One region of the Pantoea sp. RCC30.1 genome, then DNA from elsewhere that is predicted to be linked to it. Evidence: predicted binding sites of a transcription regulator. Region 1 holds the regulator's gene; each other region holds the start of a gene.

What was found. The regulator PurR, encoded in region 1, represses purine synthesis genes. The targets are predictions, from matches to a motif close to CANGCAAACGTTTGCNTG.
Region 2: a site for PurR is predicted at 5,241-5,258, ahead of AC2LB6_RS18600 (NCS2 family permease). Genes of this name have one in related genera too.
Region 3: a site for PurR is predicted at 6,378-6,395, ahead of AC2LB6_RS05605 (7-cyano-7-deazaguanine/7-aminomethyl-7-deazaguanine transporter). Genes of this name have one in related genera too.

Annotation. Positions count from the first base shown of each region.
Region 1 is NZ_JBXUHX010000017.1:45,135-55,010, forward strand. Features, by position in the region: gene punC (purine nucleoside transporter PunC) at 1-1,124, opposite strand, end outside; gene punR (DNA-binding transcriptional activator PunR) at 1,232-2,137, shown strand; gene purR (HTH-type transcriptional repressor PurR) at 2,134-3,159, opposite strand; gene cydH (cytochrome bd-I oxidase subunit CydH) at 3,441-3,530, shown strand; gene AC2LB6_RS15720 (C40 family peptidase) at 3,576-4,385, opposite strand; gene AC2LB6_RS15725 (Grx4 family monothiol glutaredoxin) at 4,751-5,086, shown strand; gene rnt (ribonuclease T) at 5,130-5,798, opposite strand; gene gloA (lactoylglutathione lyase) at 5,918-6,325, opposite strand; gene AC2LB6_RS15740 (alkene reductase) at 6,442-7,539, opposite strand; gene AC2LB6_RS15745 (TetR/AcrR family transcriptional regulator) at 7,590-8,186, opposite strand; gene AC2LB6_RS15750 (DUF1289 domain-containing protein) at 8,361-8,600, shown strand; gene AC2LB6_RS15755 (aldo/keto reductase) at 8,669-9,565, shown strand; gene sodC (superoxide dismutase [Cu-Zn] SodC) at 9,650-9,876, shown strand, end outside.
Region 2 is NZ_JBXUHX010000025.1:8,354-18,229, reverse strand. Features, by position in the region: gene AC2LB6_RS18630 (ABC transporter permease subunit) at 1-724, shown strand, start outside; gene AC2LB6_RS18625 (ABC transporter substrate-binding protein) at 815-1,753, shown strand; gene AC2LB6_RS18620 (D-lyxose/D-mannose isomerase) at 1,797-2,480, shown strand; gene AC2LB6_RS18615 (AraC family transcriptional regulator) at 2,533-3,441, opposite strand; gene AC2LB6_RS18610 (SDR family oxidoreductase) at 3,577-4,308, shown strand; gene AC2LB6_RS18605 (response regulator) at 4,344-5,087, opposite strand; gene AC2LB6_RS18600 (NCS2 family permease) at 5,510-6,808, shown strand; gene AC2LB6_RS18595 (hypothetical protein) at 7,341-7,595, shown strand; partial or broken gene AC2LB6_RS18590 (LysR substrate-binding domain-containing protein) at 8,281-8,805, shown strand; gene AC2LB6_RS18585 (methyl-accepting chemotaxis protein) at 9,365-9,876, shown strand, end outside.
Region 3 is NZ_JBXUHX010000004.1:86,971-96,846, forward strand. Features, by position in the region: gene AC2LB6_RS05580 (bifunctional 5-dehydro-2-deoxygluconokinase/5-dehydro-2-deoxyphosphogluconate aldolase) at 1-463, opposite strand, end outside; gene iolD (3D-(3,5/4)-trihydroxycyclohexane-1,2-dione acylhydrolase (decyclizing)) at 1,009-2,949, shown strand; gene iolG (bifunctional inositol 2-dehydrogenase/D-chiro-inositol 1-dehydrogenase) at 3,012-4,022, shown strand; gene iolE (myo-inosose-2 dehydratase) at 4,070-4,966, shown strand; gene AC2LB6_RS05600 (DcrB family lipoprotein) at 5,016-5,570, opposite strand; gene AC2LB6_RS05605 (7-cyano-7-deazaguanine/7-aminomethyl-7-deazaguanine transporter) at 5,688-6,353, opposite strand; gene tusA (sulfurtransferase TusA) at 6,558-6,809, shown strand; gene AC2LB6_RS05615 (zinc/cadmium/mercury/lead-transporting ATPase) at 6,863-9,151, opposite strand; gene AC2LB6_RS05620 (lysoplasmalogenase) at 9,237-9,866, opposite strand.

The sequences.
Region 1 (9,876 bases):
ATCAACGCGAGCACAATGGTCACCGCCATCATCAGCGTGGTTGTAAACAGCGCCTGGGTTAATCCAGCTGATACCGCCAGGCTGGCGGCGAAGCAGAGTCCTAACTGCAGGGTGTTCTGCAAAGCAGCAGCTTTACCAGTGGCATCCGGGAAGGGCATCAGTGCACTGGAAACCACAATCGGATAGATCGCCCCGTTAGCCAGCGCCATCCCGCAGAACGGAACCATCAGGCTCACCAGCGTGCTGTTGCCTGCAAGCGCAACAGCAAACAGCGACAGAATGCTTAGGCTGTAGACGCCCAGCATCCAGGGCAGCAACTGTGCACCGTTAAAGCGGTTGAGCAGAGCGCGACAGCCGAATCCACCTATTAAAAAGGCGAGGGTCTGGGGCACATAACTCAGGCCGATATCGGCGGGTGAGAGACCCAGATCCGCCAGAATAAACGGCGAGCCAGTCAGCCAGGCAAAGAAGCTGGCAGAACAGGCAGAGTAGATCAGCACGTTGCCGCTGTAGACCCGCGATTTCAGCAGCGTGAAGAAGCCCGGCTGCGCCTTTTTTTCACTTGCGGCTTTGCGAACGGTGGGCAGACGCAGCGTGGTCAGTATCAGCGCCATCGCAATCAGGGTCAGCACCAGGAAAATCGAACGCCAGTGGAAGTGGCCGATCAGCCAGGCACCCAGCAACGGCGCCAGCGCGGGAGAGAGCGCAACCAGCGGCATAATGGTGGCGAAGACTTTGTTGGCGCGCGCGGCAGGGTAGCGATCCACCACTAATGCCTGCCAGCTCACGGCCGCAGCACAGACGCCAATCGCCTGCACGAAGCGCAGCGCCAGCATCAGATAGATATTATTCACCCACAGCATGCCCGCACAGCCGATGCCAAACATGGCCAGTCCGGCCAGCAGCACAGGTTTGCGACCAATGCGATCGGAGAGCGGTCCCCAGAATAGCTGACCCAGGGCGAAGCCTCCCAGAAAGAGACTCATACTGGCGCTGATCAGGCCGGGTGAGGTATTAAAGGTTTGCTGCATCGCCCCGAAGGCGGGCAGGTACATATCTGTGGCTAAAAAGCCGAGCATGCTCAGCAGGGCAAGGTAAGGCATAAATCCTTTATTCGACAACATCTCATTCTCATTTTTGCAGGATAAACGCGGCAGAGTGTAAAAGGTGCGTTTGCTGCTGTGAAACGGTAATATTTGCCGATTGCTGTTAAAATTTTTGAAGGCAGATTATGTGGTCAGAATATGCATTAGAAGTGGTTGACGCGGTCGCCCGTGGGGGCAGCTTCAGCGCTGCCGCGCAGGAGTTACATCGGGTGCCTTCTGCCATCAGCTACACGGTGCGCCAGCTGGAGAACTGGCTGGCGGTGCCGCTATTTGAGCGTCAGCATCGTGAAGTGGTCCTCACCCCGGCAGGCGAGCATTTTGTCAGGGAAGGGCGCAGCGTCATCAAAAAAATGCTTGCCACCCGGCGACAGTGTCAGCAGCTTGCCAACGGCTGGCGCGGGCAGCTCAGCATTGCCGTTGACCGTATTGCAAAGCCTCAGCGCACCCGGCAACTGGTTAAAGATTTCTATCGCCACTTCCCCGATATGGAGCTCATCATCAGCTATGAAGTCTTTAACGGCGTCTGGGATGCGCTGGCCGATGGCCGGGTGGAGGTCGCGATTGGTGCCACGCAGGCAATCCCGGTGGGCGGACGTTTTGCGTTTCGCGATATGGGCACTCTCAACTGGCGCTGCGTGGTCGCGCCGGATCATCCGCTGACGCAGGCGAGCCAGATCGATGATGACACGTTGCGAAGCTGGCCATCACTGGTGCTGGAAGATACCTCGCGTGCGCTGCCACGCCGTATGACATGGACGCTGGATAACCAGCGCAGGCTGGTGGTGCCGGAATGGCAGACCGGGCTGGAGTGCGTACAGGCGGGATTGTGTGTGGCGATGGTGCCGGGTCATCTTGCCAGGCCACTGCTGGACAGCGGCCAGCTGGTTGAACTGACACTGCCGGTGGCGTTCCCGGACAGCCCCTGCTGCGTCAGCTGGGCTGAAGATCGCGCATCACCGGCAACAGGCTGGTTGCTCAGCTATCTGGGTGATGCGCAAACACTTAATCAGGAGTGGTTAAGCGAAGATTAACGGCGATAGTCGCGGAATGGACCATCGGCCACGGAACGGCGTTCAATCAGCGTAGGGTGGACTTCAATCGTTTGTGACACTTCACGCTTACTGGTGATGCGGTCCAGCAGCATATCCAGCGCTTTTTCACCCAACTGGGCTTTAGGCTGATGCACGGTCGTCAGGGCCGGTGCGAAATAGCGGGCGTTGCGCACATTGTCATAACCGATCACCGAAATATCCTGCGGGACGCGCAGGCCCATCTCGTCGGCGGCGCAAATCGCGCCCATCGCCATGATGTCACCGCCGCAGAACACCGCCGTTGGACGCTGTTTCTGCGACAGGATCTGCTGCATCGCCTGATAGCCTGACTCCGGCTCGAAGTCACCCTGCACAATCCACTCGGCACGCGGTTGAATACCCGCTTCTTCCATCGCCTTCAGGAAACCGGCGTGGCGTCCTCCACCAGTGTTGCGTTCCATCTGACCGGGGATAGCACCAATATCACGGTGTCCGCGTTCAATCAGATAGCGTCCAGCCAGATAGCCGCCCTGGAAAGCATTATCGAGCACCGTGTCGGTGAAGTCGGCGCGCGACTCGCCCCAGTCCATCACCACCATTGGGATATTACGGTTCTCTTCCAGCATCTGCAGCAGATCGTCCGGATATTCAGAGCACATCACCAGCAGACCATCGACGCGTTTCTGCGCCATCATGCTGAGGTAGGCGCGCTGCTTTTGCAGGTCGTTATGCGCATTACCCAGAATCAGCGTATAGCCTTTGTCAAAACAGTGATTTTCAACCGCTTCAATAATTTCAGCAAAATAGGGCGCTTCGCTGGAGGTGGCAAGCAGGCCCAGCGTCCTGGTGTGGTTCACTTTCAGGCTGCGCGCGACGGCGCTCGGCGAGTAGTGAAGTTCTTTTATCGCCTGCCAGACCGCGTTGCGTGTCTCTTCAGCGACAAAGCGGGTTTTATTGATGACGTGCGAAACGGTGGTCGTTGAGACGCCGGCGCGTTTCGCCACATCTTTAATTGTTGCCATGAAAATCGGACTCCAGTGCTTATCTAACTCTATGATAAGCGTAGTGTTAAACGTTTGCGTCTGCTCAGGGTTTTTTCCGCAAAAATGCAGCTTTTCTTGCCCGTAAACAGGCCGCTGGCGGAGAATAAATGCCTTAAAAGATGCGCAAACGGAATCAGAGTTGCGCGCGTTGCGCAACAGAGGCGGGATTCTAACAAGGCTGGACGGATAAAACGAGATTTTTACCGGGCTGTGTGGGAAAATGCCATATCCCTACAAATTGTGTGACTAAGGAGCAAACAATGAGTACCGATCTTAAACTGGCGTTAATGACCACCGCAGGCTGTCTGCTGATGATTGTGGCCTTTAGTTTTACTGCCATTCTGCACTAATAAAAAAGCCGGGATTATCCCGGCTTTTTCTGACTGTTCTGCTGCTCAGCGTATAGTTTTTGGCGTCATCACCCGACGGGCGCCAATGTAGTGGCGCTGCCAGTAATCTTCTCCTAATGCGCTGATCTGAATATCTTTACCGGTACGTGGCGATTGAATAAACTTGCCATCGCCCAGGTAAACGCCGACGTGGTCCGCAGTACCGCGACCGTTAATGCGGAAGAAGACCAGATCGCCTTTCTCCAGCGACTCGCGTTTAATTGGCGCTGCGTCACGCAGGTGATACATCTCGTTAGCGGTACGCGGGATCTTAAACTTCACCAGATCTTTATAGGCGTACCAGACCAGACCGCTGCAATCGAAACCAGTATGGGGTGACGTGCCGCCCCACTGATAAGGTTTACCCAACTGGCCCATCAGCTTGGTCATCGCGGTTTCACGTGCCTTCTGATAGCGCTGACGGTGGGATTTGCTCATTTTAATTGTGCCAGGTTCGCTGGTGGTGACCTCAGCGGTTTTTAGCTGGCGCTGATGACCATAGCGTTTCTTCTCTTTATTTTTTTCTTTGCTTTTGCTGATACGGGCGGTTTTAAGCGAGGTCTTCTTAGCAGGCGTCTGTTTCGCAGTGAGTTCGACTTTTTTCTGTTTTTTAGTTTTGAGTTTTTGAACAGGGCTGAGGCGAGTCTTTTTCGTCACCGTTTTTACCTGGCGACGTTTGCGGCGCTCATCGTCGCGCGCACTCTTTTTTTCTGCTTTATGCGTACTGACGTTCACCGGCGCGTGCGGTGAAGCAGCAGCGACGTTGAAAAACAGTTGCGCAAAGGCCAGCATCAAAAGCGTAATGATTAAACGCATAGTCCGTTGATTAGTTAAGTTGTCAGGGCCACTACGCACCGCGACAAAGTTGAGATTAATCTGATCCAGGATCAGCGCCCAGGCCATTCTAGTCCAGTTCTTTTAAAAACTGTAATGCCTTTTAATATTAATCTTTGCAACCCACGTAATCGCGCTGAAAATGAACATTTTCAGCGTCTTATATCAACGAAATTATTACGAATTATTAAACTGTTACCAGCTGTTAATAATCAGGGATTCAGGCGTCACGAAGCTGAACTTAACAATGATGGCGATTTAATCGGGCAGCGGTCAAAATCTCGTTTTCAGTCACGCTGCGAAGTCGCTACAATAAACAAACACGAAGTGACGAATTAAGGAAGGCAATTATGAGTACTGTAGAAAAAATTCAGCGCCAGATCGCAGAAAACCCGATCCTGCTGTACATGAAAGGTTCCCCGAAACTGCCTAGCTGCGGTTTCTCTGCACAGGCGGTACAGGCGCTGTCAGCCTGTGGTGAGCGTTTTGCTTACGTGGATATTCTGCAGAACCCGGACATTCGTGCCGAGATGCCGAAATTCGCTAACTGGCCAACCTTCCCGCAGTTGTGGGTTGATGGCGAGCTGGTCGGTGGCTGCGACATCATCGTCGAGATGTTACAACGAGGTGAACTGCAGACGCTGATCAAAGAGACTGCAGAGAAGTTTAAAGAAGCAGAATAAAAAAAGGCCGACATCACGTCGGCCTTTTTCATTGCGGCATCCCTTATGCGGATGTCGTGGCTTCTGCATCACCTTCCGCGAAGGGCAGTGGCCAGCCACCTAACCGTTTCCAGCGGTTCACCAGCTCGCAGAACAGCGTTGCCGTCTGCTGAGTGTCATAGAGCGCCGAATGCGCCTGCGTACTGTCAAACTCCATTCCCGCCGCAATACAGGCTTTCGCCAGAACCGTCTGACCCAGCACCAGTCCACTCAGCGCTGCGGTGTCAAAGGTGGCAAACGGGTGAAATGGATTGCGCTTCAGGCTGGCACGTTCCGCCGCCGCTGACATAAAGTTCAGGTCGAACGTGGCATTGTGCGCCACCATAATGGCGCGATTGCAGCCGCTGTCTTTAATGCCCTTGCGCACCATTTTGAAAATGGCGTGCAGCGCTTCATATTCACTGACTGCGCCGCGCAGCGGATTACTCGGATCGATACCGGTAAAGGCCAGCGCTTCCGGATGCAGCAGCGAGCCGACAAAAGGTTCGACGTTGAAGTGCAGCGTCTGGTCGATCTGAATCCATCCCTCTTCATCCATTTTCAGCGTGATAGCGGCAATCTCCAGTAACGCATCGGTTTGGGCGTTGAAACCTGCGGTTTCAACGTCGATCACCACCGGATAGAAGCCACGGAAACGTTGATTGAGTGCATTAGGGGAATTCGATTCAGACATCAGGATCTCGTTGCAGAAAAAGGGCAGCGCGTATTATGGCAAAAAACGGGGCCGGGTGCAGCAGATGAAGCGAAGAGAAGGGGATTCAGCCCACCCGGAAGGCAGGCTGAGGGGCAGGTTTAGTTGCCCAGGCCGTTACCGGCATCTTTGTTTTCGATCAGCTCGATTTTGTAGCCATCAGGATCTTCAACAAAGGCAATAATGGTGGAGCCGCCTTTAACCGGACCCGCTTCACGCGTCACGTTGCCGCCATCTTTGCGGATACGTTCGCACGCTGCTGCTGCGTCATCAACGCCCAGCGCAATGTGACCATACGCATTGCCGAGGTCATACTTATCGACGCCCCAGTTATAAGTCAGCTCGATCACCGCACCTTCGCTCTCGTCGGTGTAGCCTACAAACGCCAGGGTATATTTATATTCGGTGTTTTCGCTCTGACGCAGCACGCGCATGCCCAGCACACGGGTGTAGAAATCGATAGAACGTTGCAGATCGCCAACGCGCAGCATGGTATGAAGTAAACGCATAACATCCTCTTTTAAATAAAACGCCATCGCCGGATGACCCAGGCGATAAGTATAGCGATGAAAATCGCCATTGAATAATGGCTGCCGCCATCGTCCCGGACGGCAGCCCAAAACAGTTACAGCGTCGGGTAGTCGATATAACCTTCAGCGCCGCCGCCGTAGAAGCTTTCCGGGCGCTGTGGATTGAGTGGGGCATCCTGCTGCAGACGCTCAACCAGGTCCGGGTTAGCAATGTAATCACGACCAAACGCAACCGCATCGATCAGACCGCGACCGATCAGATCATCGGCTTTCTCAACGGTGTAGGCACCGGCACCAATGATGGCACCCGGGAAGAGATCACGCACTTTCTGACGGAAGGCATCGGTGTAAGGCTGACCACCGGCCCAGTCTGGCTCTGAAAGGTGCAGATAGGCGATGTTGCGTTTTGCCAGCTCGCCGATGTACCACAGCGCCGCTTCTTCTTCGTCCGGACCGTTGTCCAGATTCTGGAAGCTGCCGATGGGTGAGACGCGAATACCAATGCGATCGGCTGACCAGTTAGCGATGACTGCATCAACCACTTCCAGCGCAAAGCGACCGCGTTTTTCGATGCTGCCGCCATATTCGTCGGTACGATGGTTTGAGCCAGGAGCCAGGAACTGGTGCATCAGGTAGCCGTGCGCGGAGTGCAGCTCAAGCAGATCAAAGTCCGCTTCACGCGCGTTGGCCGCAGCCTGACCAAAATCAGCCACGATCTGCTTGATCTCTGGCACGGTCAGTTCACGCGGCGTTGAGGTATCTTCGCGATAAACGCTGCCATCTTCAGCACGCAGTGAAGTACGAGTGCCGGCAGCAATCGCTGATGGCGCTACCGGTGCTTTGCCTTCCGGCTGCACGCTGTTATGTGAGATACGACCAGTGTGCCATAACTGTACTGCGGTGTGACCGCCAGCCTGGTGCACGCCTTCGTTAATCACTTTCCACGCTGCAATCTGTGGCTGCGTATGTAAGCCTGGGGCACCGGCATAGCCTTTCGCCTGGAAAGAGATCTGAGTCGCTTCGGTTATGATCAGACCAGCGCTGGCGCGCTGACAGTAATATTCCGCCATCATCGGAGTAGGGATGTCGCCTGGCTCAATGCTGCGCAGACGGGTCAGCGGTGCCATGAATACGCGGTTTGGGACGGTAATTGCGCCGACTTTCAGCGGACGAAACAGCTGTGTACTCGCCATAATAGCTCCTGATTAGTAGACCAGTCGTCTACAAATACGTTTTTTAAAAATCAGTAGCTTTTAAGCCACTGTTCGATGGTACTCAATGCCAGACGCAGTGGCTGCGCCGCGCGGGAAATTTTGCTCTGCAGGCTCGCACCGAGCCACAGCAGCGACAGTAATTCCGCCATCTGCACCGGAGGTTGCGGCAGGCTCAGCGGCTCCTGCTGCTCTGCAGCGATCAGCGTCCGGGCGTAGAGGGCGGTAATCTTTCCTGCACCCTGCTGCAGGGCGTCACGCATTGGCTCAGAGAGATCGCACACCTCAGCGGAGACTTTAACGCCCAGGCAGCCGACGATATGGCCCTGCTGCACAAACAGCTCAACGGCAGCACGAAAATGATTAAGCAGGCGCTCACGCGGCGTGCCGTCAGTCTGGTTAAGCTGTAACTCTACATCCTGCAGGTAACGCGCAAAGTAGCGTTCCAGTAAGGCCACGCCAAACGCCTCTTTAGAACGGAAGTAGTAGTAGAAGGAGCCTTTCGGCACCGCCGCCTGCGTCAGCAACTCGCTGAGGCCCATTCCGGTAAAGCCGCGTTGCAGACAGAGTTGCTCACCTGTCTGGAGCAGGTGTTCGCGGGTTTCATTGCGTTGTAGCGTCTTATTCATGGCAGGGAGATTAGTAGACCAGTCGGTCTAATGCAACACCGCACCGTACATTTGGCACAGAGTGTTCACTCGTCAATGAAAGAAAAGGATAAATCTGGTGGGGCGGGGCTTACTTCCTTCGCAACCAGGCTACGCTGTTTAGTGAACTGTTTATTCTGTGAATCCGGAGTCGTGGTGGCCGAGCAGCTTGAGTTTTTCCCGGTTCCCAGCCCCTGTCGCGGCATCTGCCAGACTGATGCGCGCGGCTACTGTCTGGGATGTTTACGCAGTCGCGATGAGCGGTTCAACTGGCTGCGCTTCAGTGATGCGCAAAAGCGCGAGGTGATACGCCTTTGCCAGCAGCGTCGTCAGCGCCTGCAACGGCAGCAGAAAGGCGACGAGCCGCCCGAACCCCAACAGCCGGAGTTATTCTGACGACTTTGCGCTTTCCGTTATACTCTCTGACACATTAGTTACAGCCCACGCGCAACAGGGAGAACGTCATGTTAGAACCGCAAGCCATCGCTTCACAGGGGCCCGATTTTTCACCGCTGGTTATGGGATACTGGCGTCTGATGGAGTGGGGCATGTCGCCTCAGGAGCGAGTCGCGTTTATTGAGCACCATCTGAGGCTTGGCATTACCACCGTGGACCATGCAGATATCTACGGTGATTACCAGTGTGAGGCGGCGTTTGGCGAGGCGCTGAAACTGGCACCCGGACTGCGTGACCAGCTGCAGATTGTGACCAAATGTGGCATCGCCACCCGCGCCCGGCCTGAGCATCAGATTGGCCACTACATCACCGATAAAAGTCATATCCTGCAGAGTGCAGAAAACTCGCTGCGCCATTTCCACACCGATCGTCTCGACCTGCTGTTGATCCATCGTCCCGATCCGCTGATGGCAGCTGACGAAGTGGCTGAAGCCTTTATGGCACTGCATCAGAGCGGCAAGGTGCTGCATTTTGGCGTCTCAAACTTCACCCCATTCCAGTTTTCCCTGCTGCAATCTCGTCTGCCGTTCTCGCTGGTCACCAATCAGCTGGAGATCTCACCGGTTCAGCAAAGCGTGCTGCTGGATGGATCGCTGGATCAGTGTCAGCAGCTGCGCATTCGTCCGATGGCCTGGTCCTGCCTGGGTGGCGGCCGCCTGTTTAACGGTCCGCATTTCCAGCCACTGCGTAGCGAGCTGGAAGCGGTGCGGCAGGAAACTGGCGCCACCAGCCTGGAGCAGGTGGTCTACGCCTGGATACTGATGCTACCGTCGCGCCCGCTGCCGATCATTGGCTCCGGTAAAGCTGCGCGGGTCAGCGAAGCCGCCGGTGCACTGAACTTAATCCTGACACGTCAGCAGTGGTTCCGTATTCGCAAGGCAGCGCTGGGATTTGATGTGCCGTGAAGCGTAAAACTGCGTCAATCTCCGACAAAATAGCGCAAAAGCGACCAGACTTATCTCAAACCCTGGGATGCAAATGGAGTCACCATGAAAATGAAAGCAGTTGCGCTATTCGCCCTGATCACCTGCGGTGCAGCACAGGCTGCCAGCGAGCAGGTTACTATCCATCAGGTTACCGCTGAAGGGATTGGAAAATCGTTGGGCACCGTTAAGATTGACGAGACACAGTATGGTCTGCAGTTCACGCCGGATCTGCAGGGGCTTCAGCCGGGCATTCATGGTTTCCATGTCCATGCCAAAGGCAGCTGTGAACC
Region 2 (9,876 bases), on a different contig from region 1:
CACGGCGGTAGTGGCGCTGGTGGCGTCGCTGGATCCGATGCTCGCCTCCCTGACCATTCCGATGGCGCTGGGCGCGGGTCTGGTGATGGGGCTGTTTAACGGCATCCTGGTCGCCTGGGCCGGATTGCCCCCCTTTATCGTCACGCTCGGCACCTACACCGCGCTGCGCGGAGCCGCTTATCTGCTGGCGAACGGCACCACGGTGATCAACTCCGATATCAACTTTGAGTGGATCGGCAACGGCTATCTCGGGCCGGTGCCGTGGCTGATTGTGATTGCCTTTGCGGTGATTGCTATCTGCTGGTTCATCCTCCGTCGCACCACGCTGGGCGTTCATATCTACGCGGTCGGCGGCAATATTCAGGCTGCGCGTCTTACCGGGATCAAGGTTGGTGTCGTGCTGCTGTTTGTCTACGGCATGAGCGGTCTGCTGTCGGGGCTGGCCGGTCTGATGAGCGCCTCGCGACTCTACAGCGCTAACGGCAACCTCGGCGTCGGCTATGAGCTGGATGCGATTGCAGCGGTGATCCTCGGCGGCACCAGTTTTGTCGGCGGCATCGGCACCATCACCGGCACGCTGATTGGCGCACTGATTATCGCCACATTGAATAACGGTATGACGCTGATGGGTGTCTCCTATTTCTGGCAGCTGGTGATCAAGGGCGCGGTGATCATCATCGCGGTCCTGATCGACAAATATCGTACCCGTCATCATGTGAGTTGAGACTTAAAAGGGCGGAGACGGGATATCGCCTCCGCCACCAATAAAACGCCATTAAGCGGTTGGCACCTTGAAAACAGCAGGAGAAGGTCTATGCGTTTTAATCCGATTGTAACCGGGCTGCTGGCGGCAACGCTGTTCAGCACCGGCCTGGCTCAGGCAAAAGAACTCAAATCTATCGGCGTCACGGTCGGCGATCTGGCTAACCCCTTCTTCGTGCAGATCACCAAAGGCGCTGAGATGAAGGCGCGCCAGCTGGCGGGCGATAAGGTTAATGTGACGCTGGTCTCCAGCGGCTACGATCTCGGTCAGCAGGTCGGCCAGATTGATAACTTTATTGCGGCGAAAGTCGACATGATTATCCTCAACGCCGCCGACTCTAAAGGGATCGCCCCGGCGGTGAAGCGTGCGCGTGACGCCGGTATCGTGGTGGTGGCGGTCGACGTGGCAGCCGATGGTGCGAATGCGACCATCACCTCCGATAACACCGAGGCGGGCGCGATGGCCTGTAAATATATTTCTGACCGCCTGAAGAACAAAGGCAACGTGGTGATCATCAACGGACCGCCAGTCTCAGCCGTGCAGAACCGTGTTGAAGGCTGTATGAACGAGCTGAAAACCCATCCGGACATCAAGTTGCTCTCCTCCAACCAGAACGCCAAAGGCAGTCGTGAAGGCGGACTGGAAGTCATGACCGGTCTGCTCTCGGCAAACCCGAAAATTGATGCGGTGTTTGCCATCAACGACCCGACAGCGATTGGTGCCGATTTAGCGGCGAAACAGGCGCAGCGTAGTGAGTTCTTTATCGTGGGCGTCGATGGATCGCCAGACGGGGAAGAGGCACTGAAGCGTAAAAATTCGCTGTTTGTCGCAACACCAGCCCAGGACCCGCAGGTCATGGCGGCCAAAGCGGTCGAGATTGGCTATGACATTCTGCAGGGTAAACCGGCACCGGACAAACCGGTGCTGATCCCGGTGAAACTGATCGATCGTAATAATATCGGCAGCTACCAGGGCTGGACGGTGAAATAAGCGTTAATGCGGCACCTTCGGGTGCCGCTTTCAGGAGGCCACCATGCAACGCTCAGAGGTTAACGACTACCTGCAACATACGCGCGAGTTCTTCCGGCAGCAGGATGTCCATCTGCCGCCGTGGGCCGATTACGGCGTGAGCCAGTGGCGTGCCCAGGATCGTGAGGTGGCGCAGGAGATTCTGGCGCTGCGGCTGGGCTGGGATCTCACCAGTTTTGGCACGGCGGATTTTATGCAGACCGGGCTGACGCTGTTTACTCTGCGCAACGGCTCGCCAGGCGGGCAGCCATGGCACAAACCCTACGCCGAGAAGATTATGCACGTGCGTGAAGGGCAGTTGACACCGATGCACTATCATCCGCGCAAGATGGAAGACATCATCAATCGTGGCGGCGGCAACCTGATTGTTGAACTGCATAACCGCGACGGCGACGGGCTGGCCGACTCGCCGGTGGCGGTGTCGCTGGATGGCCTGCGTCAGACCCATGCCGCCGGAACACAGTTGCGGCTCTCTCCAGGTGAAAGCGTGACGCTGCAGGCGGGCGTCTGGCACAGTTTCTGGGGCGAAAACGGCTTCGGTGACGTGCTGGTGGGCGAAGTGTCGATGCCCAATGATGACGAAAACGACAATGTATTTTTGACGCCGCTGGCCCGTTTCAACCCGCTGGATGAGGATGAAGCGCCACGCTGGCTGCTGTGTAATGACTATTCGAACGGCTTTTTCTGAGCTGTCTTCTCAGGAAAATACAGGCTCGCCGTCGTTAGATCGGCAGGCCGCATTAACCACGCGCTCCGATCCTCTCTAATGGTTCAGCGCCGGTCAGCCTGAGTTTTCTGATGCTGCGGGCGGGCGGCTCACCGAACAGCCGCGCATATTCGCGGGTAAATTGCGTCAGACTCTCATAACCCACATCCGCCGCGACGGCAGCGACATTACCGGGCCGCAGCGCCAGCGCGTTGCGCGCCGCGTAAAGCCGCAGATGTTTCTGATACTGCAACGGGGAAAGTCCGGTGCTGGCACGGAAGCCACGATGAAAAGCCGACAGGCTCATGCCTGCAATCGCCGCCAGCGCCTCAATGCGAAATGCGGTGGCATAGTGCGTGCGGAGCCAGGCCAGTGCCTTTCTGATCTTCGCGAAATGCCCGTTCACTTCCGCCGCCTGACGCAGCACGCCGCCCTGAGGACCCTGTAGTAGCCGATAAAGAATCTCGCGCTCCACTAACGGTGCCATCACTCCGATTTCATCCGGCTTTGCCAGCAGGCGCATCATCCGCAGCCAGGCATCCGTCAGCGCATCATCCACCCTGGTGACTGAAATGCCATTCTTCGTCACAGGAAGATCGGTAACGGGCATCTGATGCAGCAGATCGCTAAGGGCCGTAAAATCGACCGTCAGACGCAGGGCCAGATAAGGCGAAGCTTCGCTGGCAACCGTGATTTCGCCGGTGGCGGGCAGGTCGAACGAGGCGGTAAACATCTCTCCGGCGGAATAGCGGATAGAGCGGTCGCCCACCTGCAGCCTTTTTTCTCCCTGCAGGATCAGGCTGACAAAGGGCGGATAGATTTCAGGCGGCAGGGCCATCGGCTGGCTGACGCGATACAGATCCACGCGCGGAATCGCCGTCGCAGTGAGTTCATTCGCCGCGCACGCCAGCACTTCATCTCTTAACGCATCAAAGCCATTCATGTCACGTGTCTCCGGCGGTTACCGCGCCTGAAGGGAGAAAAGCAGGAATGGGCAAATTTTAGGCAGAATTGCAGCCGCCGCGCAACCCGCTGCAGATTATTCTCGTTTCCTGACCGTTTTGCAGGAAAACGTTAAATGAGAATTGAAGAAGCAGTGATCATGATTACCGGTGCATCGTCGGGGATTGGTGAGGCCACGGCGCGAGCGGCGCTGCAGGCGGGTGCGCGGGTTATCTTACTGGCACGGCGCAAACAGCGCATTGATGCCCTGGCTGAGATGTCCGTAAATGCGCTGGCGGTAGCCTGCGATGTCACGCAGGCTGACCAGATTGAAAATGCCGTCAGAATCGGGATGGCACGCTTTGGCCGGATTGATGTGCTCATCAACAATGCCGGGCAGGGGTTGTATGCGGCGATTGATGAGATTGATGCGGCGGAATTCAGGGCGCTGCTCGACCTTAACCTGATTGCCCCGCTGATGATGATGCAGGCGGTGATCCCGCAGATGCGGCGGCAGGGCACTGGCAGCATTATCAACGTCAGTTCCGGGGCGACGCTGGCAACCTATGCGGGATCGGCGGCCTACACCAGTTCCAAGGCGGGGCTGAATATGCTCTCTGGTGTGGCACGGCTGGATCTGGCTGAAGCCGGGATTACAGTCTCTGTTGTTTATCCGTTTATGACTGCCTCGGAATTTTATCAGTCGGTGAAATCGGGACAGGACGTGGCGACTGAGCAGTTGCAGCAAAGCGTAGCGTTCGCTCATACCCCTGAACGCGTGGCCGAAACGATTCTCGCTGTCATCCGGAGCGGGGAAGCGCAGGTGGATCTGGTGCCGCGCGCATATGGCGGGAGTGACGAGGGGTAAGAGTGGGCCGCTGTTCGCTGGCCCGGCGGGGTGATTCAGGCGATCTGGCTGGTGCGCGGCGCGGTTTCGGGTTTCATCACGTCAGCCGAAAAGACATAGCCCAGACCGCGAATAGTGCGGATCAGGTCGGGCTGATGTGGATTGATTTCGATTTTGCGGCGCAGGCGCATGATCAGCACGTCGATGGTGCGGTCAAACACGTCCAGGCTTTCGCTGTGGGTCAGCTCCAGCAGCTGATCGCGGGTGAGTACTTTGCGGGCATGGCGCACCAGCGCGCGGAGCAGGCTATATTCCCCCTGCGTCAGCGGCACCAGCTCGCGCTGCGGATTAAACAGCTGGCAGCGGCCATCGTCCAGTTGCCAGCCGCTAAAGCGCCAGGCCTCCTGTTCAGAATCGGGCTGTGCAATGCGTCCACTGCGACGCAGGGCCGCCCGGGCGCGCGCCACTACCACGCGGGGATTAAAGGGTTTGGCGATGTAGTCGTCTGCGCCCATCTCCAGACCCACCACCATCTCCGCCTCCGAACCCATCCCGGTCAGCATAATCACCAGCACGTCCGGTCGCTGCCGCTGAAGCTGCTGCAACACCAGTAACCCGTTGGTATCGGGCAGCATCATATCCAGCATCACCAGCGAGATTTCCGGGTGTTCGCTGAGCATCGATAGCGCCTCGCGTCCCTGATGACAGCTGTAAACCGTTAACAGATGTTCACTTAACGCATCCTGCAGGACGTCGCAGACAGCAGGATCATCATCCACCACCAAAATCGCTGGCTTCATGGCGCGGCCTCAATGTTACGAAAGAGTTAATTCTGGAGTCTACACAGGCCATAAAAGGTTGCTGAGGCAGCGTGCTGAAACGTGACCAGCTTCGCCTGTGAGATTGCTGAAGCGTGCGCTGGCGCAGAGTTTTTGGGCGTTGCCCGCGTGCCGCAGGAAAACGATTGCGCGGGATCGGTGCATTGCACCATAATCGCGCCTCGTTTTGGTTCGGAATGTTCTTAGGCGTGTCCAGCGCTGCCAGGTAATCGATTGCGTCGGTAGATGGCATGGCAATTGCTTTGGGCAGTGGGTCAGTCAGGGATTTCAGGCGGTTCTGGCACGCAAGTATGCAGCGGCTGGTATCCATGTCCCTAAACAGAATAAATCAGCATGCAAACCCCTTTGGCAAGAGAGACTGATGTCTCCTGTATCGAGAGATGATGATGTTAGAAAAACTATTCAAACTCAAAGCGCATAACACCACGGTTCGTACCGAGATTATCGCCGGGATCACGACCTTCCTGGCGATGGCTTATATTCTGTTTGTGAACCCGAGCATTCTGGGCGCTACCGGCATGGACAAGGGCGCGGTGTTTGTCGCCACCTGTCTGGCGGCGGCGATTGGCTGCGTGCTGATGGGACTGATTGCTAACTACCCGATTGCGCTGGCACCAGGCATGGGGCTGAATGCTTTCTTCACCTACACCGTTGTGCTGCACATGGGCTACACGTGGCAGATTGCGCTGGGCGCGGTGTTTCTCTCGGCGGTGATTTTCTTCGCGATGTCGCTGTTTAAGATCCGTGAGTGGATTATTGCCAGTATCCCGCTGCCGTTGCGCGCCGGAATTGGTGCCGGTATCGGGCTGTTCCTGGCGATTATTGCGCTGGAAGGGGCGGGCATCGTGGTTGATAACCCGGCGACGCTGGTGGGTATTGGCGATCTGACCAAACCGGGTCCGCTGCTGGCGATGCTCGGCTTTGTGGTGATCGTCGTACTGGAAGCGCGTCGCGTAACCGGCGCGGTGCTGATCGGCATTCTGCTGGTGACTTTTATCTCCATGGGCATTGGCCTGTCGCCGTTTGCCGGCGTCTTCTCTGCGCCGCCGTCGATTGCACCTACCTTCTTGCAGCTGGATATCGCCGGGGCATTTAACGTAGGCCTGATCAGCGTGATTTTTGCCTTCCTGTTTGTTGATGTGTTTGATAACACCGGCACACTGCTGGGCGTGACCAAACGCGCTGGTCTGGCGGATGAGCAGGGCAACGTGCCGAAGATGGGCCGTGCGCTGATTGCCGACAGTGCGGCTGCGCTGTTTGGTTCACTGCTCGGCACCTCGACCACGACCAGTTATGTCGAGTCCGCGGCGGGCGTGAGTGCGGGTGGACGTACCGGACTGACCGCGATTGTGGTGGGTGTGCTATTCCTGCTGGCGCTGTTTTTCTCGCCGCTGGCCTCCAGCGTGCCGGTTTATGCCACTGCGCCTGCGCTGCTGTTTGTGGCCGTGCTGATGGCATCCGGTCTTGCTGATATTGACTGGACAGATATCACTACCGCTGCGCCGGTCACCGTGACTGCGCTGACCATGCCGCTGACTTATTCGATCGCTAACGGCATCGCGTTTGGTTTTATTACCTGGACGCTGGTGAAACTGCTGAGCGGTCGTGTGAAAGAGGTGAATGCGGCGCTGGTGATTCTGTCGATTCTGTTTGTGATTAAGCTGGGATGGTTGAGTGCTTAGTTGTTGCCTGGCGGCAGGGTTGGTTTCGCTTTACAGCGGGCTGGCGCTGAGCGGGTTACGCTTTGCAGCGGGCTGGCGCTGAGAAGGTTACGCCCGCCAGGCGGTGGGGAGTTTCAGATCGCCCGTGCAGGCGGACGCGTCAAGGGGCGGACGCCCGCCCCTTAACAATCCCGGCGCCGGCTGCCTGCGCGCCCCGCTGCGCGGGGTCCCTTCGTCACGCCCTGCGGCCGACGGACCGTCCGGACTCGCCATCCCTGGCTCGCGCCGTCCTTTCGCCGACGTCCTGTCGGCTCATCCTGGCCTCCGGTTGTTCCTCAGCGCTTCGGACGCCTCGGGGGAACCCCTGCCGGTGGGATTGTTGCCCGGTTCGGGGATGCAGGCCGCTGAAAGCGGGGAAGGACTGGACTGGTTTCGTTGCTATGAGCAGGTTTCGTTCGCCAGGCGATGGGGCAGGCAGGCGGTGTCTGATACCTTGCTAAGGGTTGCAATAGAATGCATATGGCGGAAATGTAGTGGTCATTAAATATCCCTGGTGAAGGATATTGAAGTTATCGGCTACCTTTCAGAAAAAAATAAGCGCAACCGCACCACATTAAACCTGACAGACATCAAATTTTTAAGATGTCAGTACATTTCAGACTCCGCCCAGGAGCACCACCCTGCAGACCTCAACCTCCCTCTGCTCAGTGAATTAACCCGACTGACTTCTTTTCTGATTGAACAAAATGTTCACCAGCCATTAGCGCCCGGCGGCTTAAATAAAAATAACGGCAGACAACGAAAATGATTAATCAGCAATTCTACTGACATCAGGACCCGCTGACGATGGAAAGGTTTCATCCACTTATGAGGGAAGGTTTTGTAATAAACGCACCTGCTACAAACGCCATTGCAGTGCAATGTCTTCACCAGTGAGGTGCCTGAGTTCTCGATTTATCAACGAGGTCTGCTTAACTGCAATTACCACGGCGTGCAGCTGATTAGAATGATGTTTTCCCATCATGTTTTTGTAAAAAAAAGGTGGTGATTTTACGGAATAATTTTATGGATTAATTTTTTTAAGGCAGCAATTTATTTAAATTAATAAAATCAAGGGTATCCAGGTTATGAGTTCTGTTTCAGCACTGAAAATGCTTTTAACAGTGTGCCAGGGCTTTCCGGCGCCCAAAATGACATTAATTACATAACTGTTCTTACCAGGAAAATTGCCGATAAATTATAAGCCAGGCGGTGAAACCTGAACATCATGCTGAAGGGGGGAGGGTATTACTTAAGCATGCACGATATATTCTGGCCAATGTTGATGATGTATTGAATGAAGTACAATGCTTCAGGCGAGGTGAAAGCAACGAAATAAATTTAGGATTTGCAGGCGGAACCTATTTCAAACGGGGTATTACCGCACGCCTTTGCCAGTTTACGCGTACTCATACTGAACTACTGCTGAAGTCCGTTCTCGCGGGCATACGCCTGACCTTATCAGGAAACTCCTTGAGGGAAGTGTGGACGCTGCATTCATTAGTCCGCTAACGGATACGCTGGATGGCGTAGAGCTTACACCGATTGTGCAGGAGTCTTTGGCTGTTGTATTGCCGATAAATCATCGGCTTGCTATTTCTGGCGGCGCTATTTCACTGGAGATGCTCGCCACGGAGCCTTTTGTTCTCTGCGAGAGAAACAACATTGGGACAATGTTCGATATCCTTATGGCTGCCTGTCATCAGGCAGGCTTTACGCTCATTCGCGGGCAGTATGCACTTCAGATCGAGTCTATCATACCGATGGTAAGTGCCGGTTTTGGCATCTCGATTGTTCCTGATTCTCTGCGAAATGATTTGCATAGCAGGGTCGTTCTCTTACCTGTCGAAGGCCAGAGACTCAATACTGCCGTCCTGCTCGCAACCCGGTATCGTGATACCTCTCCGGCAATCGGGAAATTTGTGACTTCGATTACGAATGATAGTGCAGGCGCTGATGAAAAAAGAAAGCCGGTTTGAGAGGGTTGAATGACGGTTAGCGTCAGCATGAAATCATCACTTACAGACCTAAGATAACATGAAAAAACGTAACCTTTTGTCCGGTTTTTTCTATTTTAAATCAAACTATTTCTGAGGTTATTTGTAATTTTACGTTATGTGTGTATCACAGAGTTTGGTCTGCTGTTGAAGATATAATAAAAGATTGAAGATGAAATTGTCATTAATATTATTTTGGGGTTTTTATGCGCGGGCAGAACATCCAGATTTTAGTCGCTTTATTGACGGTGCCTGCAACAGTTTAATGAAACTTTTATGATACGCACCATGGGTATCAAAACGTGGAGGGTAACGCAATCACAAGTTCAGGTAATGTAAAACATAAGATATTGGATGATTTTTAATACAAAAAGTAGCGGTCTCTGGTAAATCTGATATGCCTGAAAAATTTATGATTTATTGTGGCGTTTTAAAGGTGGAAATTAATTCTGTCCAACATTACTTATGCAATAAATATTTACTGAAGTAAAAAGCATATATGCCGATAGAACTATATCGCCACCCCTTTCAAGGAACTATAATGAAAATATCAACACGCCTCGGCTCTGGATTTGGTACGTTAATAATCTTTTTTTCCATATGCATCGTTGTCGCTATTCACTCTTTATATCAGGCTAAAAGTACACTTGAGTCTGTTGTTCAGGGGGATATGAAAAAAAATAAATTAATCAATGAGCTCACTCTGGCCCAGCGCGATATGGCGATAACCGTAAGGAATTTATCACTATTTTCAGATCAGACTCTTATCCAGGAGCAGTCTGATCGCCTGGTTAAACTAAAGGCTAAATTTGCATCCAGCAGGGATCAACTGAAAACGATGATCAGCCAATCTGGTGATACTGCCGAATATAAAGCCTTTGAGAAGATCAGTGACAGCGAGAAAAATGCCCTGGACGCCTTCAGTAACACCGTTCCGCTGGCACTGGCTAAAAACAGTGAAATCACCGTTAAGTATCTGTTGGAAAAAGTCAGACCCGCTCAGGTTCCGTTGCTTGAAGGTCTTTCTCTTATGAGTGAAATCCTGGCAAAGCA
Region 3 (9,876 bases), on a different contig from region 1:
TTAGCACCGCTTCACGAGTCTGAGGATGGGATAAGTGGGTGCCGGTTACCGCCACGGCACGCGCAGAGATAATAAAGGCTTCGTCGATATCGTCTGGCACCAGGCCCATGTCGGCACAGTTATCACGGTAGAAAATCAGCGGAAAAGTCTCTTCATCTTTGATGCCGAGGATCACCAGTCCGGTCAGACGCTGCGGATCGGTGATCAGCGCATCGGTGTTACAGCCTACGCGCTGCAACTCTTCACGCAGAAAGCGACCATTATGCTCATCTCCCACCCGCGCCAGCATCGCCGATTTCAGCCCCTGAATCGCGGTGCCATAGGCGACATTGCCCGACGATCCACCCAGATATTTCGCAAACGAGGTGACATCTTCCAGTCGCGCTCCGATTTGCTGGCCATAAAAATCAACGGCGATGCGCCCGATACAAATCACATCAAGCGGCTTCTGTTGTGTACTCATACCTGTGGTTTCCTTCTGTGATTAGCAGAGCTGGCGGGCGAAAAGACCGACACCAGGTGCGCTCTGCTTCCGGGTCTATGGGTGTCTGACTGGCTATGAGGGGAGTATGAGGAATAAAAATTCCATATTCAATGCAAAATGAAATATCCATCGCAAATTTGTGAACCAGGTAAAACTCCTGATTGTCGTCCGCTTGCGCGGTCTCTGCCATCGCGATGTGCGGTGTGTCAGGGTTGTGAAGGGGATCGCAGGAATCCGCACCCCAGTCAGGCAAGCTGCTGCATTGAAATGAATTTTTTCATCATGCACCACTCTCTGTTAAACGTTCCAGATTTCCCCTCTGCCATTGCCCGCCAGACCTGTCGCCGCCATTAAATTTGATCTCACTCGCAAAATGAAATGTTTCTTCTGTAATCGTGTTTTATGAAAAATATATTTGTTTATAATCGCCTCACGTTTCAGTTATTCCGGTCGCCTTTTCCGCCGATGACAGCGCCTGGCGCGCTGTCGCGGAAGTTGGGGTCCACCAGCATGTAAGGAAGAATATGGGCACTATCAGACTCACCACGGCACAGGCGCTGGTTAAATTTCTTGATAATCAATTCATTGATGTCGATGGCGTTGAAACGAAGTTCGTCAAAGGCATCTTCGCGATCTTCGGACATGGTAACGTGCTGGGGCTGGGCCAGGCGCTGGAACAGGATAGCGGCGATCTGATAGTTTATCAGGGCCGTAATGAGCAGGGCATGGCCCATGCTGCCACCGGCTTTGCCCGCCAGTCACTGCGTCGTCAGATTATCGCCTGCAGTTCATCCGTGGGGCCTGGTGCGGCGAATATGATCACCGCCGCCGCCACGGCGACCGCTAACCGCATTCCTCTGCTGCTGCTGCCCGGCGACGTTTTCGCTACCCGCCAGCCCGATCCGGTACTGCAACAGATTGAGCAGAGCTACGATCTCAGCATCAGCACCAATGACGCCTTCCGCGCCGTCAGCAAATACTGGGATCGCGTTAGCCGCCCGGAGCAGCTGATGTCTGCCTGTATCAACGCCATGCGCGTACTGACCGATCCGGCAGAAACCGGTGCGGTCACGCTCTCTCTTCCACAGGATGTGCAGGGTGAAGCCTGGGATTACCCGGACTATTTCTTCCAGAAACGCGTGCACCGTCTCGATCGCCGCCTTCCGGTGGCGGCCCAGCTGGCAGATGCCCTGACGCTGATTAACCGTAAGCGCAAGCCGATGATTATCTGCGGCGGTGGCGTCAAATACTCCGAAGCGGGCGAGGCGCTGCGCCAGTTTGCCGAGCGCTATCAGATTCCCTTTGCCGAGACGCAGGCCGGCAAAGGCACGCTGGTCTCTGACCATCCGCTGAATGTCGGCGGCGTGGGTGAAACCGGCTGTCTGGCCGCTAACCTGCTGGCAAAAGAGGCCGATTTAGTGATCGGCATTGGCACCCGCTACACCGATTTCACCACCGCATCGAAATGGATTTTCCAGCATCCCGATGTCAGCTTCCTGAACATTAACGTCAGCAACTTCGACAGCTACAAGCTTGATGGCGTGCAGCTGCTGGCCGATGCCCGCGAAGGGCTGACCGCGCTCACCGCCGCGCTGGCCTCACAGCACTACAGCAACGACTGGGGCGATCAGATTGAGCAAGCGCAGAGTCAGCTGCTGAAAGAGACGCAGCGCGTCTATCAGGTGGAATATCACGATGGCGACTTTGTGCCGGAGATTGCTGACCATCTCGACCGCGAAGCGGTGTTCGCTGAATTCAATCGCCTGACTCAGTCGCTGCTGACGCAAAGCAGCGTGCTCGGCACTTTAAACGAGCAACTGCCGAAAGACGCGGTGGTGGTCGCGGCGGCGGGCAGTCTGCCGGGCGACCTGCAGCGCGTCTGGCGCACCAAAGATTACAACGCCTACCACGTCGAATATGGCTACTCCTGTATGGGGTATGAAGTGAATGCCGCACTGGGTGTGAAGCTGGCACAGCCGCAGCGCGAGGTTTATGCGCTGGTCGGTGATGGCTCCTTTATGATGCTGCACTCAGAGCTGGTCACCTCGATTCAGGAAGGGGCGAAGATCAACGTGGTGCTGCTGGATAACATGACTAACGGCTGCATCAATAACCTGCAGATGGAACATGGCATGGACAGCTTTACCACCGAGTTCCGCTTCCGTAATCCGGAAGGCGGCAAGCTGGATGGCGGTTTTATCCCGGTCGATTTCGCCGCGATTGCTGCCGGTTATGGCTGCAAAACCTATCGGGTCACCACACTGGAGCAGCTCAAAGCGGCGCTGGAAGATGCCCGTACCCAGACTGTTTCCACCCTTATCGACATCAAAGTGCTGCCAAAAACCATGATCCACAAATATTTCAGCTGGTGGCATGTCGGCGTGGCGCAGACCTCTAAAACCGAACGCGCTCAGGCGGTGGCGGACAAGCTCAACAGTCATCTGGATCAGGCGCGCAAATATTAATTTCCGGGCCGTGTTGCGGCCCGTTTTCCTCTTCTCCGTACGAACCCTACACAGGTGTAATTATGACTTTGAAACTTGGCGTCATCGGTACAGGTGCAATTGGTCAGGAACATATTCGCCGCTGCAGCCATGTGCTGCAGGGCGCCCAGGTGGTTGCCGTCTCTGACATCAATGTCGAAGGCGCGCGTGCCGCACTGCAACGCCTGAACATTGAGGCAGAGGTGTTCGAAAATGGCCACGATGTGATTCAGTCACCCAACGTCGATGCGGTGCTGGTCACCTCATGGGATCCGACCCATGAAGAGTTCACCTTAGCGGCGATTGCCGCCGGTAAACCGGTCTTCTGTGAGAAGCCGCTGGCGATGAGCGCTGAGGGCTGCCGCCGGGTGGTGGATGCAGAGATTCAGGCGGGTAAACGCCTGGTGCAGGTTGGCTTTATGCGTCCTTACGATGCGGGTTATCGCGCCCTGAAAAAAGTCATCACCGATGGCGATATCGGGGAGCCGCTGATGCTGCACTGCGCGCACCGTAACCCGACCGTGCCGGAGAACTACACCACGCCGATGGCAATCACCAACACCCTGATCCACGAGCTGGATGTGCTGCGCTGGCTGACAAACGACGACTATAAAACGGTGCAGGTGATCTTCCCGCGCGTGACGTCAAAGTCGCATGGTCAGCTGAAAGACCCGCAGATCGTACTGTTCGAAACCCACAAAGGGGTACGCATCGACGTCGAGATCTTCGTTAATTGCGCCTACGGCTATGACATTCAGTGTGAAGTGGTCGGTGAAGAGGGCATTGCCCGCCTGCCAGAGCCATCTTCAGTGCAACTGCGCAAAGATGCCCGCCTGTCGAACACCATTCTGGTGGACTGGAAAGATCGCTTTATCGAGGCTTATGACGTTGAGCTGCAGGCATTTATCAACGACATCAAAGCGGGCCAGCTTACCGGACCTTCTGCGTGGGATGGCTTCGCCGCTTCAGTGGCCGCCGATGCCTGCATCAAAGCGCAGAACAGTGGTGCGATTGAGCCGGTAGAGATGCCGCCGCGTCCTGCTTTCTATAACTGATTCAGCTCTCTATGCGGCATAGCCGCTCTCCGCCTGGGAATAAGAAGATGAACAAAAAGAACGTAAAACTGGCGATCGCGCCAATCGGCTGGACCAACGATGACATGCCGGATCTCGGCAGTGAGAATACCTTCCAGCAGACCGTCAGTGAGATGGCGCTGGCTGGCTTTACCGGAAGCGAAGTGGGCAGCAAATATCCGCGCGATCCAGCGATTCTGAAACCGATGCTCGACATTCGCGGCATTGAAATCTGCAACGCCTGGTTCAGCACCTTTTTTGCCAACGGCGATAAAGAGAAAACCATCGAACAGTTCATCGAGCACATGAACTTCCTGCATGCGATGGGCGCGCGGGTGATTGGTTGTTCAGAGCAGAGTAAAAGTATTCAGGGCACCGGGCTTGCGGTGTTTGAAGAGAAAGCGATTTTCAGCGATGAAGAGTGGCGGTTAACCGCAGAGGGCTACAACGAACTGGCCCGCATCGCAGGGGAGAAGGGGATGCGCGTGACGCTGCATCATCATATGGGCACCGGCATTCAGACCACTGAAGAGATCGACCGGTTTATGGCGATGACCGACGAGCAGGTTGGTTTGCTCTATGACACCGGCCACGTCTACTACTCCGAAGGCTCCCAGCAGAAGATGCTGGCGGTACTGGAAAAATATCTGCCGCGCATCTTTCACGTTCATCTCAAGGATGTGCGTGATGAGGTGGTCACCGAGGTACGTGAGAATCATCTCTCGTTCCTGGAAGGCGTCAAAAAGGGCACCTTTACCGTGCCGGGCGATGGCGTGATCGACTTCAAACCGGTGTTTAAAATCCTGGATGATTACGGCTACAAAGGCTGGATGGTGGTGGAAGCGGAGCAGGATCCGGCGCTGGCCAATCCGTTTGAGTATGCAGTGAAAGCGCGGAAATATATCCGGGAAAATACAGGTTTATAACGTCCTCTGAACAAAGGCTGGCCTCCCTATGGGAAGCCAGCCTTTTGCTTTACTTCAGCGTAATACTTTTCACAATGTTGTCAGCATCGCTCTGCGCCTGCTGCTGATTATCGCCTGGCAGCGTAATCTGCAGTGTCACCAGCTTGCCATCCACTTTTGCCAGAACCACGGAAGACCATGAGGTCTGGTTGTTGGCAGAAATCACTGTATCCAGCTGCTGTGCGGGCTGATCTTTCAGCGTCACAGATTTGTTCGACACCACCTGCAGCTGCGGGTCGCGGTTGCGCTGCTGCTGTTCCATGCGCTTCGACAGCACATCCAGCCCATCATTTGTCGGGTCACCGGCAATCACAATAATGGCGCGGGCACCGGTTTCATCGGCATAAACGTGCATGTTCGTGGTCTGCGAACCCAGTTTACCGCTTTTATCTGACATGCCTGGTGGCAGTGAGAAGCTCAGTTTGCCATCCATCAGCGTGACGGTCTGCGCCGACTGACTGGCGCTGACGCCGTTGTCATTCGCCGCTTCATCTTTCTTCTGGTCACAGGCCGCCAGGCCAAGTACCAGTAAACCCATTCCTACATATTTCACCAGGTTGCGCATCAGAATCCCTTTTTAAGTTTCCAGTCAGGCATTAATACAACAGGAATCAGGTTGCAAACGCAACCTGATGATTGTCAGAAGATCTTAGCGGGTAATGGCAGAACACTGTATGGGTTCTTAGCCGAAATTTACCTGGCGGGCGGTCTGGCGTTCAGCCAGACGCTTCAGCGCGGCGTTGAGCAGCACGCCGTAGGCGGGCAGGAAGAAGATCATGCAGATCAGCACCTTGAAGCTGTAATCCACCAGAGCGATCTCAACCCAGTGCTGCGCCATGAACGCATCGGGGCTTTTATAGAAGGCGATGAAGAAGAAGGCCAGCGTATCGCTGATATTCCCCAGAAACATCGCGCAGCCCGGTGCTATCCACCACTGCGGCAGACGACGCAGACGGTTAAACACATGAACGTCGAGGATCTGACCCAGCGCATAAGCCATAAAGCTGGCGCAGGCGATACGGGCAACAAACAGATTCATCACTTCCAGTGCGTGCCAGCCCTGCCATTCACCCTGATAAAACAGTGCCGAGACGCCGTAAGAGATAAACAGCGCCGGGATCATCACGGCCAGAATAATGCGTCGGGCCAGCGGTGCGCCAAAAATACGCACGGTGAGATCGGTCGCCAGGAAGATAAACGGGAAGCTGAACGCACCCCAGGTGGTGTGGAAGCCAAAAACGGAAATTGGCAGCTGTACCAGATAGTTACTTGATGTGATCACCAGCAGGTGAAACAGCGACAACCAGAAAAGCGCATGCATGCGCTGACGTGAAGAAAATGCGAGCATATTCAACCTTTTTAATGTTGGGGTGAGGGAACCCATTGCGGGACGCCGTTCGAGCAGCGCCTGGCAGTTTCATGAGCAAAAAGCGGCGGCATCTTACCGCGTTGTGCTTTTTATGCAATGGTTAATTTTAGCGCAATCGTTATCGCCTTGCTTCACCGCCAGCACGCGTTAGAATGAGCGCCCTTTACCTGAACCGAGTTGATTATGAGCGATGCTTTTTCCTCTGCCGACCATCAGCTGGATGCCCGTGGCCTGCGTTGCCCGGAGCCGGTGATGATGGTGCGCAAAACCGTACGCGGCCTGCAGAATGGCGAGACGTTGCTGATCATCGCCGATGATCCGGCGACGACCCGCGATATTCCTGGTTTCTGCCGCTTTATGGAACATGGCCTGCTGGCGCAGCAGACCGACACGCTGCCCTACCAGTTTCTGATCCGCAAAGGCATGGCAGGTTAACGACAGCCGTTCGGGCCGTGGTTAACCTCACTCATCGATCAGAAGCCTCACACTCAGGCGCGACGACGCAGTAACCGCAACGCGTTGGCGGTGACCAGCGCGGTCGCACCGGAATCCGCCAGCACCGCCAGCCAGAGTCCGGTCAGACCCAGCAGGGTAGTGACCAGGAAAATCGCCTTCAGACCCAGCGCAATTCCGACATTCTGGCGGATGATGCGCCGTGTCCGGCGTGCCAGTGCAATCATCGGGGCCAGATTGCTGAGCTGATTACGCGTCAGGGCTGCATCGGCCGCTTCCAGCGCAACATCGGTGCCGCTACCCATCGCAATGCCCAGCGTCGCCGCTTTCATCGCCGGGGCGTCGTTAATACCATCTCCCACCATTGCCAGCGGCTGCTGCCGACTCAGTTCACGGATGGCCGCCACCTTATCGGCGGGCAGCAGGCTGGCGCGATAATCTATATCCAGCTGGCGGGCAATGGTTGCTGCGGCGCGTGGGTTATCGCCGGTCAGCATCAGGCTCTCAATACCCAGCTTTTTCAACGCTTTTAACGCCTCCATTGCATCGTCACGCAGCTGATCGCGCAGGGCCAGCGCACCCAGCGCCTCGCCATCGCGCATCAGCACCACCAGGGTTTCACCTTCGGCTTCCTGCTGAGCTATTTGCGCGCTTTGCTGCGGCGTCAGACCGGGAGCATGGCCGGGCGTCAGCAGCTGAATCTGCTGGCCTGAAACCTGCGCACTGATACCGCGGCCGGCCTGCACCTGCTGATCCTGCGCTTCAGGAATAACAAGGTCACGCGCCTGCGCGGCCGACACGATAGCGCTGGCCAGCGGATGGGTCGCACCCTGTTCCGCAGCGGCGCTCAGGGCCAGCATCTCTGACTCGCTGGCCGTGCCAAAGCGCAGGATTTGCGTCAGCTGTGGCTTACCCAGCGTCAGGGTACCGGTTTTATCAAACGCCATTCTGCGCACCGAACTCAGCCGCTCCAGCGCCGCACCGCCTTTGATCAGTGCGCCCTGTCGCGCCGCCGCAGCCAGCCCGGAGGTAATGGCGGCAGGCGTTGAGATCACCAGTGCACAGGGGCAGCCAATCAACAGCAGTGTCAGCCCTTTGTAGATCCACGGCTGCCAGTCGCCTGCGAAGAGCAAGGGCGGCACCACCATTACCAGCAGCGACAGCAGCATCACCAGCGGCGTATAAATGCGACTGAACTGATCGATAAAGCGTTCAACCGGCGCACGATGCGTTTCCGCTTCCTCGATCAGCTGCAGGATACGGTCAATCGCGCTTTCACCTGGCTTCGACACCACTTCCAGCATCACCAGTCGATCCACGCTGGTGGCTCCGGCGAGAATCTTTTCGCCGCTGGCGCGGGTTACCGGCAATGATTCCCCGGTTAACGCGCTCTCATCGAAACTGGCGAGCGGGCTGATTAAACGGCCGTCGACCGGCAGGCGGCTGCCCGCCGCGACTTCAATCACATCGCCGGGTTGCAGCGCCGCCAGCGGTACTTCAAGACGTTTGCCCTGTTCAAGGCGAATCGCCGATTCAGGCCGCAACGCCATCAGGCTGGTGACGCCGCTGCGCGCCCTGGAAGCGGCATAGCTTTCCAGTTGTTCACCCAGCTGAAACAGCACCAGCACCATCGCGGCTTCAGCGTGCGCGCCAATAATCAGCGCACCGGCTGACGCCAGTGTCATTAATGTCTCAATGGTAAAAGGCGATCCGCTGCGAATGCGCTGCCATGCACCGCGCGCTACCGGGACCAGGCCGACCAGCGTGGTCAGCACGAACAGCCGATCGCCCCAGGCGGGTGCGAACTGGCTGAGAATGCTACTGGCGAGCACCAGCAGTGCAAGTAAAATCAGCATCCGGTTATGCTGCCAGCCCGTACTGGCGGGGGATGTAGCCGACGTGGCTGATGAGGCTGCGAGCTGGAAACCGGCTTTTTTCACCGCCTGTTCAACGGCGTTTTGCACATCCTGGTCTGCGTTGACAACCAGCTTCTCGCTGCTGAACAGCACGCGGGCGTCGGTCACGCCTTTTACCTGGCGGACGGCAGTTTCAATGGTGCGGGCGCAGCTCGGGCAATCCATTCCGCTGACCTGCCAGCTAAAGGGATAAGTGGACCCTCGCCGGTCGCTTTCCTCAGCGGTGTCAGCCTCGTTGCCAGGACTGCTGTTGCTGTCACAGCAACAGCCTGCTGTATCCGCCGTCACGGGCGTAGCAGCATGGATGGAAAGGGAGAGGGGACGGGCCTGGCGAACCTGGCACAGCGGTTTTGCTGCGGCGTGGCTGGCACGCGGTTTGCCGCAGCCACAGGCGTGATCTTGATGCATATGACCTCCGGATAATGGGATGAGCAACGCTGCCCATCCCGCTATCCTACACTCTGGAGTGAACTCCAGAGTCAAGGCTATTTTCTCAGACGACCCACAATGAACGCACGATCATAAAGTGACCGGCAAAGTAGCAGGCGGCAACAATCGCGCTGTCAGCGGTGAAGCGACGGCGATAGTGCGAGATAAACCAGACGGCGTTTGCCAGCAGCAGCAGACCGGCACCGACCATGATCGAGAAGCTGTAATCGGTCGGGCGGAAGAAGTACTGCTCGGTCGCTATCCAGGCCATCACCAGCGTCATGCCGATAAAGGTACAGACAGGCCAGCGCAGATCTTCCAGTCGGCTCCAGATGATGCCAATCAGGGCGGCACCGATGATAAGCAGCGTCAGCGGAATCGGCCAGAAGAAGGTCATGGTCATGCTGGCGGCGAAGCAGAGCGTATAAAGCAGGTGCGACAGGAAGAAAGCCCCGACGGCATAGAGCATTTGCTGACGAGGCAGCAGCGTTAACGCATCACCGACCAGCGTCGCGACCAGCCCGGCCAGAATCAGGTAGTCCGTGGTCTGCAGCACCGGTGCCTGCCAGGCCAGCCCGACGAGAAGCAGCAGCGTGACCGGTTTAAACAGCCAGCGTTGCCACTGAGGCCCGCGATAGGTGGCATCGACATAGAGCCAGCCGGAGAAAAGTACAGCGAGGAAAGACCAGAGCATTGTTTCTCCC